3 regions of the Lentilactobacillus hilgardii genome follow, and region 1 is predicted to be linked to each of the others. Evidence: riboswitches for the same ligand, from Rfam matches in the RefSeq annotation. Region 1 holds a riboswitch; each other region holds the start of a gene.
The links. A riboswitch is a leader RNA that binds a small molecule or an ion and turns the genes downstream of it on or off. The one in region 1 is predicted to bind thiamine pyrophosphate.
Positions count from the first base shown of each region.

Region 2: linked by a shared signal. The riboswitch ahead of GQR93_RS03865 (thiaminase II/PqqC family protein) and the one ahead of GQR93_RS00125 (ECF transporter S component) in region 1 are both predicted to bind thiamine pyrophosphate.
Region 3: linked by a shared signal. The riboswitch ahead of GQR93_RS12075 (ECF transporter S component) and the one ahead of GQR93_RS00125 (ECF transporter S component) in region 1 are both predicted to bind thiamine pyrophosphate.

Region 1 covers NZ_CP047121.1:22,392-27,250, forward strand. The annotation lists gene GQR93_RS00105 (S1C family serine protease) at 1-899, shown strand, start outside; gene rlmH (23S rRNA (pseudouridine(1915)-N(3))-methyltransferase RlmH) at 1,549-2,028, shown strand; gene GQR93_RS00120 (uracil-DNA glycosylase family protein) at 2,053-2,634, shown strand; TPP riboswitch at 2,793-2,882, shown strand; gene GQR93_RS00125 (ECF transporter S component) at 2,989-3,576, shown strand; TPP riboswitch at 3,585-3,675, shown strand; gene allB (allantoinase AllB) at 3,731-4,859, shown strand, end outside.
Region 2 covers NZ_CP047121.1:847,887-852,745, forward strand. The annotation lists gene GQR93_RS03850 (DUF5776 domain-containing protein) at 1-423, shown strand, start outside; gene GQR93_RS03855 (SDR family NAD(P)-dependent oxidoreductase) at 592-1,329, opposite strand; gene GQR93_RS15255 (AbrB/MazE/SpoVT family DNA-binding domain-containing protein) at 1,526-1,687, opposite strand; gene GQR93_RS03860 (hypothetical protein) at 2,024-2,434, shown strand; TPP riboswitch at 2,489-2,579, shown strand; gene GQR93_RS03865 (thiaminase II/PqqC family protein) at 2,662-3,375, shown strand; gene GQR93_RS03870 (hypothetical protein) at 3,802-4,341, shown strand; gene GQR93_RS03875 (hypothetical protein) at 4,566-4,850, shown strand.
Region 3 covers NZ_CP047121.1:2,538,620-2,543,478, reverse strand. The annotation lists gene GQR93_RS12085 (energy-coupling factor transporter transmembrane component T family protein) at 1-52, opposite strand, end outside; gene GQR93_RS12080 (ABC transporter ATP-binding protein) at 52-1,482, opposite strand; gene GQR93_RS12075 (ECF transporter S component) at 1,498-2,088, opposite strand; TPP riboswitch at 2,514-2,602, opposite strand; gene GQR93_RS12070 (HAD-IIB family hydrolase) at 2,766-3,578, shown strand; gene GQR93_RS12065 (linear amide C-N hydrolase) at 3,564-4,502, opposite strand; gene GQR93_RS12060 (LVIS_2131 family protein) at 4,626-4,859, shown strand, end outside.

The DNA of each region.
Region 1 (4,859 bases):
CAGGTGTCATTTACAAAAAGAGTGGCAACACAGCTTACATTGTGACTAATAACCACGTTGTTTCCGGTGCAAACGCATTGGAGATTATTCTGAGTGATGGTTCAAAAGCGTCAGCTAAAGTGGTTGGTAAGGACGCTGTTACTGATTTAGCAGTTATTAAGATTACTTCGAATAAGGTCAAGGATGTCGCTCAATTTGGAGATTCTGATAACATTAAAGTTGCTGAACCTGTTCTTGCGATTGGCTCACCACTTGGTTCTCAATATGCAACTTCTGTTACTCAGGGTATTATTTCTGCTAAGAAGCGTGAAGTACCACAAACTTCAGAATCTGGTGCTCAAGTTGGCAATGCAACGGTTATTCAAACGGATGCGGCAATTAACCCCGGAAACTCAGGTGGTCCTTTAATTAATTTTGCGGGTCAGGTTGTTGGTATTAACTCTATGAAATTAGCACAGGATCAACAAGGAACCAGCGTCGAAGGAATGGGATTTGCCATTCCAAGTAATGAAGTTGTTACAATTATTAATCAATTAATCAAGAGCGGGCAAGTTGTTCGTCCGGCTTTGGGAATTGGCTACACTGATCTTTCCAATATTTCAGAAGAGCAACAACGCTCAGTTCTAAAATTACCAAAGAGTGTTACCCAAGGTGCGGTAGTCTTGAAAGTGAATAGTGGCTCTCCTGCTCAACGTGCCGGTATTAAGAAGTATGATGTTATCACCGAATTGGACGGCACTAAGATCACACAACAGAGCCAATTACGTGATGTCTTGTACAAGCATAAGATTGGTGATAAAATTTCTGTTACGTATTATCACAAAGGAAATAAGGAAACAGGATCCATTACTTTAAGCCAAAAGGCAACGAATAAAGTGTTAAGTGAAGCAAGTAAATAGGAACAATCTCTAGCTAGCAACACCGATAGTTAAAGATGTTATCTATTGTATGAAAAGAGCGAGTAATCGTAAGGTTGCTCGCTCTTTTGTTAAATACTGGTTAGAAGGATACACAGATAAACTGAACGATGACTTAATGTAAATTAGTGGGTTTAATGGGTTTCCGAACGGTAAGCGGATTAAATAAGAAAAATAAGGATAGTTAACGGATAAATACGAACTTCATGAAGATTATTTTTTAAAAGATTCAGTACTGATAAAAACAAACCAATTTTGTACACATTTCTCCTGTGGATAAACCTGTGGACAATCCACAAGGTGAATTGAATTCACTGGTATATTACCGTTAATAAGTTATCCCCAGATTTTAAAAGTTATCCACACTTTCTGTGGATAACTTTTTTTAGAAATAAATTCTTGTTTGTTCGGTTTCCAAAATGCTGATATAATAGGGTTTGCGAAGTGAATTTGCGAACGGGTGTTGTCCACAATTATGTGGACAACTAAAAGGGTACTTGACATATTTTAAAAAAATGCTGTGGTAGAAGAAACCGGTTTAAGTTATCAACCTGTGGATAACTATGTGGACAACTTGTTTATAAGCCTCTTTTTTTACACAGGCTAAAAATGGAATTAGGAGAAAATGAGATTGAATATTAAATTAGTCGTTGTAGGAAAATTAAAGGAAAAATATTTTAAGCAAGGGATTGCTGAATATGCAAAACGTTTATCCCGTTTTTGTAAGTTTCAAATTATAGAAGTTTCCGATGAAAAGGCACCTGAGTCGTTAAGCCAAGCCGAAATGAATGAAGTTATGAATAAAGAAGGTTCGCGAATTCTAGATAAAATAAAAGATCGTGAGTACGTCTATGCGCTTGCGATTTTAGGAAAAGAGCGATCTTCTGAACAGTTTGCAAAGGAAATTGCTGATCTGACGACCTATGGTCATTCCGATATTACGTTTGTGATCGGAGGCTCTTTAGGGTTATCCAAGCATGTTTTGGATCGCGCAAACACGCAAATTTCGTTTGGAAAGTTTACGTTGCCTCATCAATTGATGAGATTGGTTTTGACTGAACAAATTTATCGAGCATTTATGATTAATGAGGGAAGTCCATACCATAAATAAGTGTAATCGAAAAGAGGCTATAGAATGCAAACGGCAATCGATATTTTCAATGCTATCCAACGTGATCCGCAAAATAAGATTTATACTGACAAGGGTGTGTTGCCGCTTTATCATATTGAGCCAAACGCCAAGATCCTTATTATTAGTCAGGCACCAAGTCGGAAAGCACAGGAATCGATGGTCTTTTGGAATGATCCAAGCGGCGATCGGTTACGCGACTGGATGGGGATTGATAAGGATCGGTTTTATCATTCAGGTAAAATTGCCGTGATGCCTTTGGATTTTTACTATCCAGGTAAGGGAATACATGGTGATTTGCCACCCAGAAAAGGGTTTGCGGATAAATGGCATCAACCCTTATTATCATTGATGCCAAACGTCCAGTTAAAATTGTTAATTGGTCAGTATGCGCAAAAGTACTATCTTCAAAAAAATCGACAAAAAAATTTAACAGAAACTGTTCGCTGTTTTGAAGATTATTTACCGGAGTATTTTCCATTGGTGCATCCCTCACCTTTAAACTATGGGTGGATGAAACAGCATCCCTGGTTTATAAAAGAAGTCGTGCCGGAATTGCAAATTCGAGTTAAGAAATTGATGAATTAATCGGGTTTATTATAGTGTTAAACAGGGATGCTACAATGTATAGCCTGATTCTTTTGATTATTAAATTGCGATTACGCTGTTTAGCCGGTTTAACATGAACACTTAATAATCAACTTGCTTTTCTTCACCATTTAAGTAATAATTAAGATGTCAAAATCGAATATTGTCTGGGGTGCCTCTTTGGCTGAGAAATACCCATTGAACCTGATGCAGTTCGTACTGTCGGAGGAAGACAACAAGCAATTACCTATCTCGTGCACAGTTAACTATGTAGGTAAAGACTCCTCTCTCTGTAATTTCAGGGAAAGGAGTTTTTTTGTTGTTTCACAGATAATTCCCTTTTGAATACTTTAGATGTTGATCATCATATGGAAAGGAAGAAATATTGTGAAAAAGAAATTTCATTTGCAGGATGTTATTTTGATCGCATTAATTGCGATTGCGTTTGGTGCTATTTTTGTTGGAACGGACTGGATATATAATGCTTTATATCTGGTAATCGGGCCCTTTGCCAATGAAGCTTTATTTGGGCTTTGGATCATGGCTGGACCGTTGACGATGTATTTAGTACGGGTTCCCGGTTCCGCGATTATCGGTGAAACCTTGGGAGCTGCAGCTGAGGTTTTATTTGGAGGCACGTTTGGTGCTGCAGCGCTAATTTCCGGGATTGTTCAAGGCTTTGGCAGTGAGTTGGGCTTTACATTTTTACGCTATCGCAATTGGGGATGGGCAAGTCTTCTGACATCTTCCATTACGACAACCGTTGTGGCTTTTGGCTACGAGCTGTTTAGGTTAGGCTATGTTAAATATTCGGTTCCGATGATTATTGCATTATTTACTGTTCGTTTGATCTCTGATATTGTTTTTGGTGCGGTTTTGGTCAAAATGATTTTCTCACTTGTTGAGCGATCATCAGTCCTGCATTTTAACGTTTCAAAGTAAAAGCTTAATAAAGATGTCTGGGGTGCTTTTATAGCTGAGATGATACCCATTGAACCTGATACAGTTTGAACTGTCGAAGGGAGACTAAGCCGGTTATTCTGAATAAGAAGCCGTTTGATCTTTTCTTCGACTGTTTTGAAGGAAGGATTTTTTTATGGAATATTCGTTAGTCATTACAAATGGTCATATTGTGACACCAACTAAAGTTGTAAACGCCGATTTAGCGATCAAGGGCGGAAAAATTGCCGCCATCGGAAGTGGTTTGGCCGATCAAGCGGATAAAGTAATCGATGCCAATGGCCAAATCGTGTTACCGGGGATGATTGATTCACACGTTCACATTAATGAACCCGGAAGAAGTGACTGGGAGAACTATCATACCGGTTCACAAGCATTAGCGGCCGGTGGGACGACCACAATGTTGGTTATGCCTTTGAATGCCTTACCTGCTCGGACCACAGGGGAAGAATTTAAACGACAAAAAGAAATTGCCGAGCATAAATCCTATGTCGATTTTGGATTATATGGCGGCCTGGTTCCGGGAAATCTGACTGAAATTCAAAAAATGGCAGACGAAGGTGCAATGGGTTTTAAAGCATTTATGGCAACGACCGGCTCAGATCTTCCCGGGGATTTTAAAAACGTTGATGATTATCAGTTACTAAAAGGGATGCAGGCTATTGGTAAAACGGGATTGCCTATCCTGGTACACGCTGAGAATGCAGCCATTACTGATGGTTTAGCTGCTGAGAAGATTGCCGAGGGGAAAACAGACATTCAGGACTACGTCGATTCAAGACCACCATTTGTTGAAGTCGAAGCAGTTCGCCGAGCCATTTATCTTGCCAAACAGACTAATGTTCATTTGCACTTTGTCCATTTGTCTACACCTGAATCCGTTGATCAAGTGACCCAGGCTCGACAGAATGGGCAGAATGTGACGTGTGAAACTTGTCCACATTACCTGATATTGGATCGTAATCAATTTGAAAAAATTGGACCGTTGGCTAAATGTTCACCGGCACTGAGAGATCCTGAAATTGTTAAAGGACTTTGGAAGAAAGTGTTTGCCGGCCAAGTTGATACAATTGGTTCCGATCATTCGCCGGCTCCAATGTCGATGAAGGAAAGCCCAGAGCATAATATTTTTGATATTTGGGGTGGTGTGAGTGGCTGCCAAAATAATGTCGATTTGCTTTATGATGAAGCAGTTAAGAAACGGGGGTTGCCTGTTACAGATTTCGTGAAGCTCACGGCTGAAACGCCGGCAACATTATTTGGAA
Region 2 (4,859 bases), 830 kb from region 1:
AAGCAATCAATAATTACAGTCATCAATCCAAGGGGTGTGAGAGCATATCGCAATGCTAAGTTAGCAGGTAGATCGGCTCATTTTCGTCAAGGATCAAGGCTACATGTTAAGCAAATTGTAAAGCATAATTTGACGACCAGATTTATTTTGACAAACGGGAAATATATTACTGCAAATCGTAAACTTGTTAAGATGGGGAAACATAAACAGGTTCGCTTGGTTAAAACTAAGCGTATGATTAATCGGTATAGTAATGCAAATTTGACTAAGAAAAATCTTCATATTGTGAAGAACAAGCGTCTTAAAGTTTACGGCTTTGATTATTCACATGGGAACAATATGGGTAAGCCAGGAGCTTTACGTTATCGAATTGTCGGTGGTTATATTACTGGAAACACCCGATATATTTACATCTATAAGTAATTTTTAGCACAATTTAAAAACTTTTTTAAAGTTAGGCTGACAAAGTATTTCAGCAATGATTACTATAATTAAAGCCCATAAGATCAGTTTTTATCGACTGATGCTATGGGCTTTTAATTTTTGCTAATTTTATTGTTAAGAGAACTTTTTGGTTTAATTTAAACAATGTCACACCATCGTATACCCACCGTCAGCCACAATCTCCTGACCGGTAATAAAACTTGATTTATCCGAAGCCAAGAAGTTCACCACATTGGCAATTTCTTCCGGTTTCCCGAGTCGTTTCATTGGGACGCCCTGCGCAATTTTTGCTTTATTTTCAGCAGGAATGTTTTTTAGAATCGGTGTTTCAACCATGCCGGGATGAACTGAATTCACGCGGATGTGATCGTCTACCAAATCAAGAGCGGCATCCTTTGTCATACCACGAATGGCAAATTTACTGGCACCGTAGGCAATTGTATTGAGGATAGCAATCAAACCACCAATTGAAGAAATGTTGACGATCGATCCTTTGCCCGCACGTTTCATGGAAGGGACAATGGCCTTCATACCGTAAAAGACGGAATACTGATTAATATGGACGACTTTGTCATAATCTTCAGGCGTCATATCGGTAATGGGTTTCATGATGTCGATGCCGGCATTGTTGACGAGAACGTTAAACGGTCCGAAATTGGCTTCACCGGTTTCAATCACCCGTTGCCAATCTGCGACTGACGTGACGTCGTGTTTTAAAAACAAACTATGATCTCCTAATTTTGCTTGGATCGTCTTACCGGTGGTTTCGTTGATATCTGTAAACACAACCCGAGCGCCATTTTGAATAAAATTCTCGACAAATGCTTTACCCATACCACCGGCAGCACCGGTAATCAGTGCCGTTACAGTTGATAGATGAGCCATGTTAGGTCATCCCTTTCTGATAATAGTGATTGTTATTTCACCCTTAGCATACACGTACAGTTGGCTGTTGGCATGGGATTGACTTGGCAATTCTTATTTTGAGAAGTTTACCGGAATTCAAAAAGAGGCGCTGAAATTTCCAGCTCCTCCCAATTAAAGATCTAATGTAATTCTGTATCAAAAACTCAAGAAATGGTTATTCCTGGTAATCATCGGGTGTCTTTTCGATAATAATCTGACCCTGTTCATCGGTCCGAAAAGTCACCTGATCACCAGCTTGGAGAAAATCTGTCTCGCGTAATTCCGCGGACATTGATACTCGACCATTGTTAGAAACTATCTGTACATGTTTTGACATAATAATTCCTCCTTGTAGTCTATGATGTTGTGAACAGCAGTTACATTAAAAGTTTACATGATGTAACTTGTTCATTATTCTAGCATAAGGCGGATTAAGTAGCAATTGATTCATCTTTAATGAATTTTGACGGCGAATACTATGATTCAATGACAATGATAGAAAAAATATTTTTTAACTGTTGGTAAATTTAAACCTGATTTTGCTGGAAAACTGTCAATATTCACCTCCCAATTGTAAAAGATTGTAAAAATCAAAAATTGATGCGCCATTTATGGATTATTGAAGTATAATTCGATTATAAACAAATAATTATTGTTTAGGGGGGTATCAGAATTGAAATTTAGACGATCATTTTTTGCAGTAACGTTGGCAACTTTTGCTGGTGTGGGTGTTTTTGCTGGCTTTAATCAAAGCACTATTGCGGCCAGTTGGCATCGAGGCACACCTAAAGCATTACGTGGAAGTTGGACACACAAGGATAAGGCACCATTGGGATCGGATGCAATAACCGTGACCAGGAACAAGCTTGATTGGGCGAGCAGCGGGATGCAGGCCCATAATATCAGAAATCCCCGGTGGAAGTATCTCGGGAATCGTAAGTATGTGATTGATGGCTATGAAACCTTTCATCCATATACGAAGAAAGGTTTCCATGAAAAAACAGTTCTGGGGCGTCGGGGTCATCATTTGGTTATGTATCGATCTGTGCATTCAAAGTCTGGGACATATTTTCATAGAAGCTAATAAGTGTATCTGATTGTCACCAATTAACTGCTATAAATAAACGAAATAAATATCATTCGTGGTCTAGGGTGCCTTTAATGGCTGAGAAATACCCATGGAACCTGCTGCAGTTAGTACTGTCGAAGGAAGATCGAGTAATTAGCATTACCAGTCCGCTTGAAATGACAAGTGGGCTTTTCTTTTGTCACGACTGGTTCCCCAAACCAGGAATTTTAGGAGGAATCAGTATGTCATTATCTGAAGAAATGATCAAAGAAGCCCGACCATATTTGGTTGCCAGCGAGAAGCATCCTTTTGTTCAGGGCATTATTACCGGGAAATTAACGCCAGCCCAATTACGTTATTATGATGAGCAGGACATCGCATTTGAATACAATGAGGTAGCGGTCATTAGTGCGTTAATCAACAACAGTACAACTACAGACCAAGCTTTGCTGTTTCAAAAACGATTGTCTTTGCAGCTGACGATGTTGCGTGATTGGTTAAAACGGGAACCCAACGACATGACGCATGATTGGGCAAGCCTTAAGCAGATAAAGATTCAGCCGATCAACCAACTTTATCGGCAGCACATGGTCGGTACCATTGCTACCAATGGTGTGCTGCAGATCCTGCCATCGTTTGCGGCGGGTGAGTGGCTTTATATTGAGTTGGGCAAATATATGCAGAATCAAGCCCGGGTGAATGACGAACCGTTTCACAGTTTTTTGACACTTGCCAACCAGGACTTTCTTGGACCGGACGGCTTTATTGAACGCTTCTTCAATATTATCGATCAAGAGGCGAAAACAGCGTCACCTCAGGAACAGAACCAAGCCAAGGATACTTTTCTTAAAAGCTGTTTATTGGAATGGTATTTTTGGGATGCGGCTTATAAGCAGACAACTTGGGATGATTGGCGGACAGTGGCACCTGAGGGACAGGATCAACCGAATTTGTAAATTGGGATTTTGATAGATAGGCCATGATTGAAGGGGAACCTATGGAATCTTTTGTCGCCATATTGATCGATTGACAGGGCAAACATTTCAAGCTCAAGCGCTTGCTTAAAATGACACTTGTATGTATGATTTGGCTGTAAAAGCGGACTGGTGAATCCGGCAGCTAAGTGCGAAAAGCTGAAATGCTGGTCATTCAGGGACTTTTACGTTGCTAAGATTTTTAATTAAATTGGGTACTCAACTCAGATGCGGTAACCCCCCTCAAGCTACATTTGAGACAATACAACGGATCCCCATGCCGGGTTGTGGCATGGGGATCTATTGTTTTTAAGATGTTTCAAAAAATTGAAAATTCACTTTAAAGAAGAAGTATAATTAGTTTTGAAATATGTGGATTAGTTTATAGTAACCATTGAATGATCAATTATGGGGAAAGAAGATAGTGTTAAATTGAAGATTAGTCGAGAATTATTTGTAGGAATGGCGTGTTTTGTAGGCGGAATGGCCTTGTTCACTTATAAACCATCAGAAGTTCAAGCTAAAAAAGTTTATTATACAAATCCTAAGGCATTAAGGGCACATACTTGGTATGGTCATACGAATGCATATAGCGGGAAATGGCTCTATGAAAGAATTCATTTTTCTAAACATACGGTTTATTTCGCCAATAAGATTCATAAAGACGACAAATGGAAAGTAAGCCACATTCCGGCAAAAAGATATGTCATTAGTAAATCTCATGGGTGGTACTTCTTTGGAGCGAAAGCATCAGATGATATTACGACTGTACAGATTAATCGTAGAAAATTGGGTGGTTCCAACCGGCTAGTTCTTAGCGTTTTTGATCAATCCAATGATAAGGGTGGGTATCAGGAACAAGCTCCTTATAAAGTATGGGACTACACAACGAGCCTCGGAACTGCTAAGGGTTGGTATCATAAGATAAATACAGTTCCTTCCATGTAATTATAAGCGTGTAAAGCAAAACATGGTTAAAAGCAATGGATAGCTTCCGGCGGGATTAACCAAGTGAGTTATCAGGATACACATGCCACACTTTTCAACCATTCAAACTCAACGGAGGTGGCGGGTATCCGAATTGGTAAGACTTGGAGAAGTCGAGACGGACCTGTGAGTAGTTGATTTCATTGGATTGTGCTACGGTGTATTGTTGTTAGCCAAAGCCTACCATGAAATCAAAAAAGACTAACCAATCGGCTAGTCTCATTCCCAAGTATCCAAACTCACGATTGCGGGTATCGGAGGGCATTCTGGTACTCATTTTTTCACGAATTATCATACCATATTGGTATCGGGAACACAATTTAAAGGATGTGAGAAGCATGGCTAAACAACCTTATACCAAAGCCCGTCAGCAAGTTAACAAGAAGTGGGACCAAGCCCACAAAGAACAAATACAGTATATTTCCCGACGTTCGCAGGCGCAAGGATTCATCCGCAACTTTGCTACCTAAGATGATTTA
Region 3 (4,859 bases), 550 kb from region 1:
AAATTTCCAAGGCTATTAAGACAACTAAGAGTAATTTCATTCCAGGATTCATTAGATAACCTCCTGGTAAGTCAGATTTTGATTTTCAAAATGGGCATGATAATCAATTAAGTCTTCCAGTCCGGATAATTGATGGGAAATGATGATTTGAGTTTGACCATACTTTGTTTTGGCCAGTTCTAAGAAATCGGTCATTAATCGCAGTGATTTGTAATCCAATCCTTTAAATGGCTCATCCAACAATAGGACGGGTGGGTTCATAATCAGCATTTCGACAATCTGAAGTTTCTTTTTTTGTCCCTCACTTAAAGAATAGACAACTTGTTCATCGCGACCCTGCATGCCCAATTGTGTCAGCATTTGTTCAACCTGTTCATGAGTGTAGTCTTGGTTAAACCGGTTTGAGAACGAAAGATCCAGTTCTTCTTTAACCGTGACGTTTAGAAATTGGTTTTCGGCATCTTGAAACAATAGCGTGACGTTCTTAGCATAGTTTAACGGCTTGATCTTTTTAATGTTCTTTCCGTCGTAAGAAATCATTCCGGCATACGGTAATAACTTGGTTAGTGCGTTAAATAATGTTGATTTTCCAATACCATTGGCACCGGTAATTAAAGTCGTTTTTTGGCGATAGAAATTAAAATGATCAAGCTGTAGGAGCAAAGAATCGTGCGGTGCCAATTTGAAATGACGTAATTCGATAACTGAATTCTTATCATCTTTCGGTGGTAACGCAAGCTGCTTATCAATTGTTTGGGTGGATTCAAAGTTATCAAAGAAATGTTGTGATTCCGCTTGATTTAATAAATCAATGTGATGGGTCTGGGGATCCAAATAATAAAATTCATCAATGACTCCCTGGTAATTTCCCAAATCATGGTCTGCAAGAATAATTGTTTTGCCGTGTTTTTCCTGTAATTCCTTTAGTTTGTGGATTAAATCAATTCTGGAATCAGGGTCGATACTGGCAAAAGGTTCATCCAATACAATAACCGGTGCATCCATGGCGACAATACAGGAAAGTGCAACCCGTTGCTTCTCGCCCCCGGAAAGGGTGTTGATGATCCGATCCCTTAATTTTTCAATCCCACAAAAAGTGAGGGCATGATCGATTATTTTATCCATTTGATCAGGTTGGGTTTGAATATTCTCAAGAACAAAGGTAAGCTCGTGGATGACGGTATCCATCGCAAATTGTTGATTGGGATTTTGAAACATCATTGCGACGTGGTTGCTGACATGGTTTCGGGGAATTTCCTTAATATTTGTATCACCGAATTTGATGGTTCCCGTCGCATCGTTGCCGATAAATCTTGGGTACAGCCCCGCAATAAAGTACAGGAGCGTTGACTTCCCACTACCGGATGGTCCGGAAAGCAGGGAAAAGTGATTGTGCTTGAATGTTAAATTAAGATCATTTAGTACCTTGGTCTCACTTTTGGGGTACTGATAGGTAAAGTCGCTAATCGATACGTCAGTCATGTCTAAAACCTCTGTTTATAGATTAAATGCATTACTACGATCCAACAGCTTAACGATCATTTTGGTGACAATGCCACCGAAAATAAAGGTTGAGATGTAACGAGTGATGAATAGTCCGATCAGAAGCGGTAATGCAAATTTATCGTATCCGTTTTTAATCATGTCCCAGGCGAAAGTTACAACAACGGTTGTAAAGATTGAAGCATTTAGTGAAACCCAGTCGTAACGTTTGTAGCCGGTGAAGGTAAAACCAAGTTCGGAACCAATTCCCTGAACCAGTCCGGAAATAAAGGCACCGGCGCCCCATTGACCGCCAAGGAAGACTTCAACGGCAGCACCAAGAAATTCACCAAGAAAGGCCGAACCAGCCGTTCGGATGATGAATCCGGTAAGCGGACCGGCCATGCACCAAAGCCCCATCAAAATATCATTGGCAAATGGCGCAGCACCAATTGGCGTGAGGGCGACCGTTAATGCAGTATAGAGAAAGCCGATTCCCCAAAAAATAATGCCACAAAAAATAGCAATCAAGGCGATCAAAATAATGTTGCGTAACGTCCATTTACTTTGATGCTGATTGTTGCTTGCTTGACTCTTGTTTTCCATAAAAAGACCTCCAAATAGTATAGTGTGCGATTCAAAGCGGTTAACACCCGGAATATAAGGCGTCGATTTGGGAAATCCCGATTTTGGATTTTTCAAATTGATCCCTTATATGGAGTGGTGTTGCTTTGAAGAGCAGTCCTAAAAAGTGTGCGATTCAAAGCGGTTAACACCCGGAATATAAGGCGTCGATTTGGGAAATCCCGATTTTGGATTTTTGAAATCAATCCCTTACATGCAGAACGTTGCTTTGAAGAGCAAGATAGTCCCTACACTGGAGTTGCGGATAAGGCGAGAAAATAACATGAATAAGATAAAAATTGCAAATAAAACTGAAAAATCCTGTCGCAAGCGATTTTAGTCAATAAAAAGAGGCTCGGACAAGATGTCCCAGCCTCGAAATTCATCAATACGCTTAATCCATTTCGTGCACAACGGAATATGCTCCCTTCGCTGGTATTATCCAGATCAGGTTCGATGGGTTTCTCTCAGCCTAAAGGCACCCCAGATAAGTTGTATCATCAAGGAACAGTATACTAAATATAAAATTGTTTTACAAACGGAGTGAAACATTTAAAATTAAGGGTGTAGCTTTTATTGGATACACAATTAAGTAAATGATTTGGATAAATATATAATATATTCGTAATTTAAAAATAACGATAGTCAGGAGAATTGCCGTGATTAAAGTAATTGCAAGTGATATGGACGGAACCTTTTTAAATGAAAGGGGGACATTCGATGAAAACAGGTTTCAAGGTGAATTGGATCGATTAGCCCAAAAACAGATGCATTTTGTTTCAGCCAGCAGCAATCATTATCAACATTTATTAAAAACCTTTGAACACGTGTCAGGGCCAATTTCTTACGTTTGTAATAACGGCGCGTTGGTTGTTGACGAACGCGGTGTCATTGTTTCGGAAGATATTATTGACCATTTGGTACTCCGAAAGGCACTGGATTGGATGTTAAAAACGCCAAGTTTCTTCGGGGCCGAGATCATCCTGGTTGGCCGAAACGGAACGTATTGCAATCTGCCAAGCCAATCCAAACGTTTTAAAGCGTCCAAGTATTTTTACGAAAATATGCAATCTGCCAAAGATCTGCGATTGGTTTTTGATTCAATTTATAAGATTGATATCACATGGGAGACGGGTGGCGTACTTGAACGACAAAATGAGTTTAATCATCAATTTAGCGGCCGACTGAGCGCAACGTCTTCGGGGATGAACGGATTGGATGTCATGAACGCCGGTGTGACCAAGCTGACCGGTATTCAACCACTGCTTGATGACTGGCGGCTATCATTTGATGACGTTGCTGCTTTTGGCGATAACGGTAATGATTTTGAGATGGTCAACGCCGCAAGGGAGGGCTATGCGATGAAAAACGCTGCCCAGGATTTACTGGTTAAAGTTGAACACGTGACTCATTTAACCAACGATGAACAAGGCGTTCAAGAACAAATTGATCATTATTTAAATGAGGAATAGGTTTTGATTGGTATGTTGCGCCAACTCGTCACTCAGAGAATAACTGAAGACCTGTTTTGAATCGTGATATCTAAAATAATAGGTTTGATCTGTTGAATCAAGAATCGAAATATAGTGGGTATAATTGAAGTTGGGGTGTTGATGCATGGATGGCTTGTATGGAATTGCAACGGTCGCCAAATCATTAAACAGTCGGTTTCGAGCCTCGAATTGTGTTCGACTGGGCTGGGCACCAAGTTTATTAATGGCGGTGACTAAAAATCTGGTTGTGGGTGTGTTGGTTGCTCGAGGAAACTTCTGGCTCATCACAATCTGTTGTGATTTTTGAGATAGTTCAGTTAAATCCTCATTAGTATGAAGTGATTTGGCAAAACGTGCCATATGTTCCGGATAGGTTGGCGAGTTGGTTAGAACACCGATTGAATCGGAGATGACTTCAAGACCTTTAATGGTTGGTTCTATAAGTAAGGTTTGACCTGCCTGATCAGCCAAAATCCAGTGAAAGGCAAAGATCTCATTGCCGGCCAGCCAGTTTTGACCAATAATGGCGATATGCGCCAAATCAGCTTTGACTTCTTGAAGCGAGGCGTGTTCACCAAGTACCCAGGGGAGAAAATCCTGCGGTGTTAAATTGAGCTTGTCTGCTATCGGTTTATCCAAATAATGGGCTTTAAGAGGGAACATTAATTCCGCGCAACTAAGCCCTTTGGTATTGACGCCATCGGCAACCAGTATTTGGTCATTTTCCTCGGTTCGACCGCCGCCGATATAAGGATAACGAATGGCACGTTTTCCCGATAAAGCGGTTTCATAATAGTCTTGATTAATAAGCGCTGGTTTCCAAGCTGCCCGGACCGGAAAATCCATTGTTCGGGCAAGCAGGACATGATGGTTTAAAGTTTGCAAAGTTAAACTGGTACACATGGGATCACCTCGTTAGTTTTAAGTGTTCGAAATGACAGTGCGATACGCCGTAATCTCTCGCACTCTCTTTAATATTAGTGTACACTGAAATCATAATTATTGTTAAAAGGGGAATTGAATGACATGGAATCCACCTGGAATTTAATTGGAATGGCTTTATGGCTTATTCTACTCATTTATTTAATTTGGATGGTTCACGATATGCGTAGTCGACGCCTAAAAGTAATCGTTCAAGAAAAGAAAGCATTTACTTGGCAGAACTTTTGGATTTCTTGTGGCGAACTGGTTGTCTTTTTGTTGGTATTTTGGGGGATGTCTTATACGACATTTTTCCAGGATGTCAAAAAGCTTAATCCG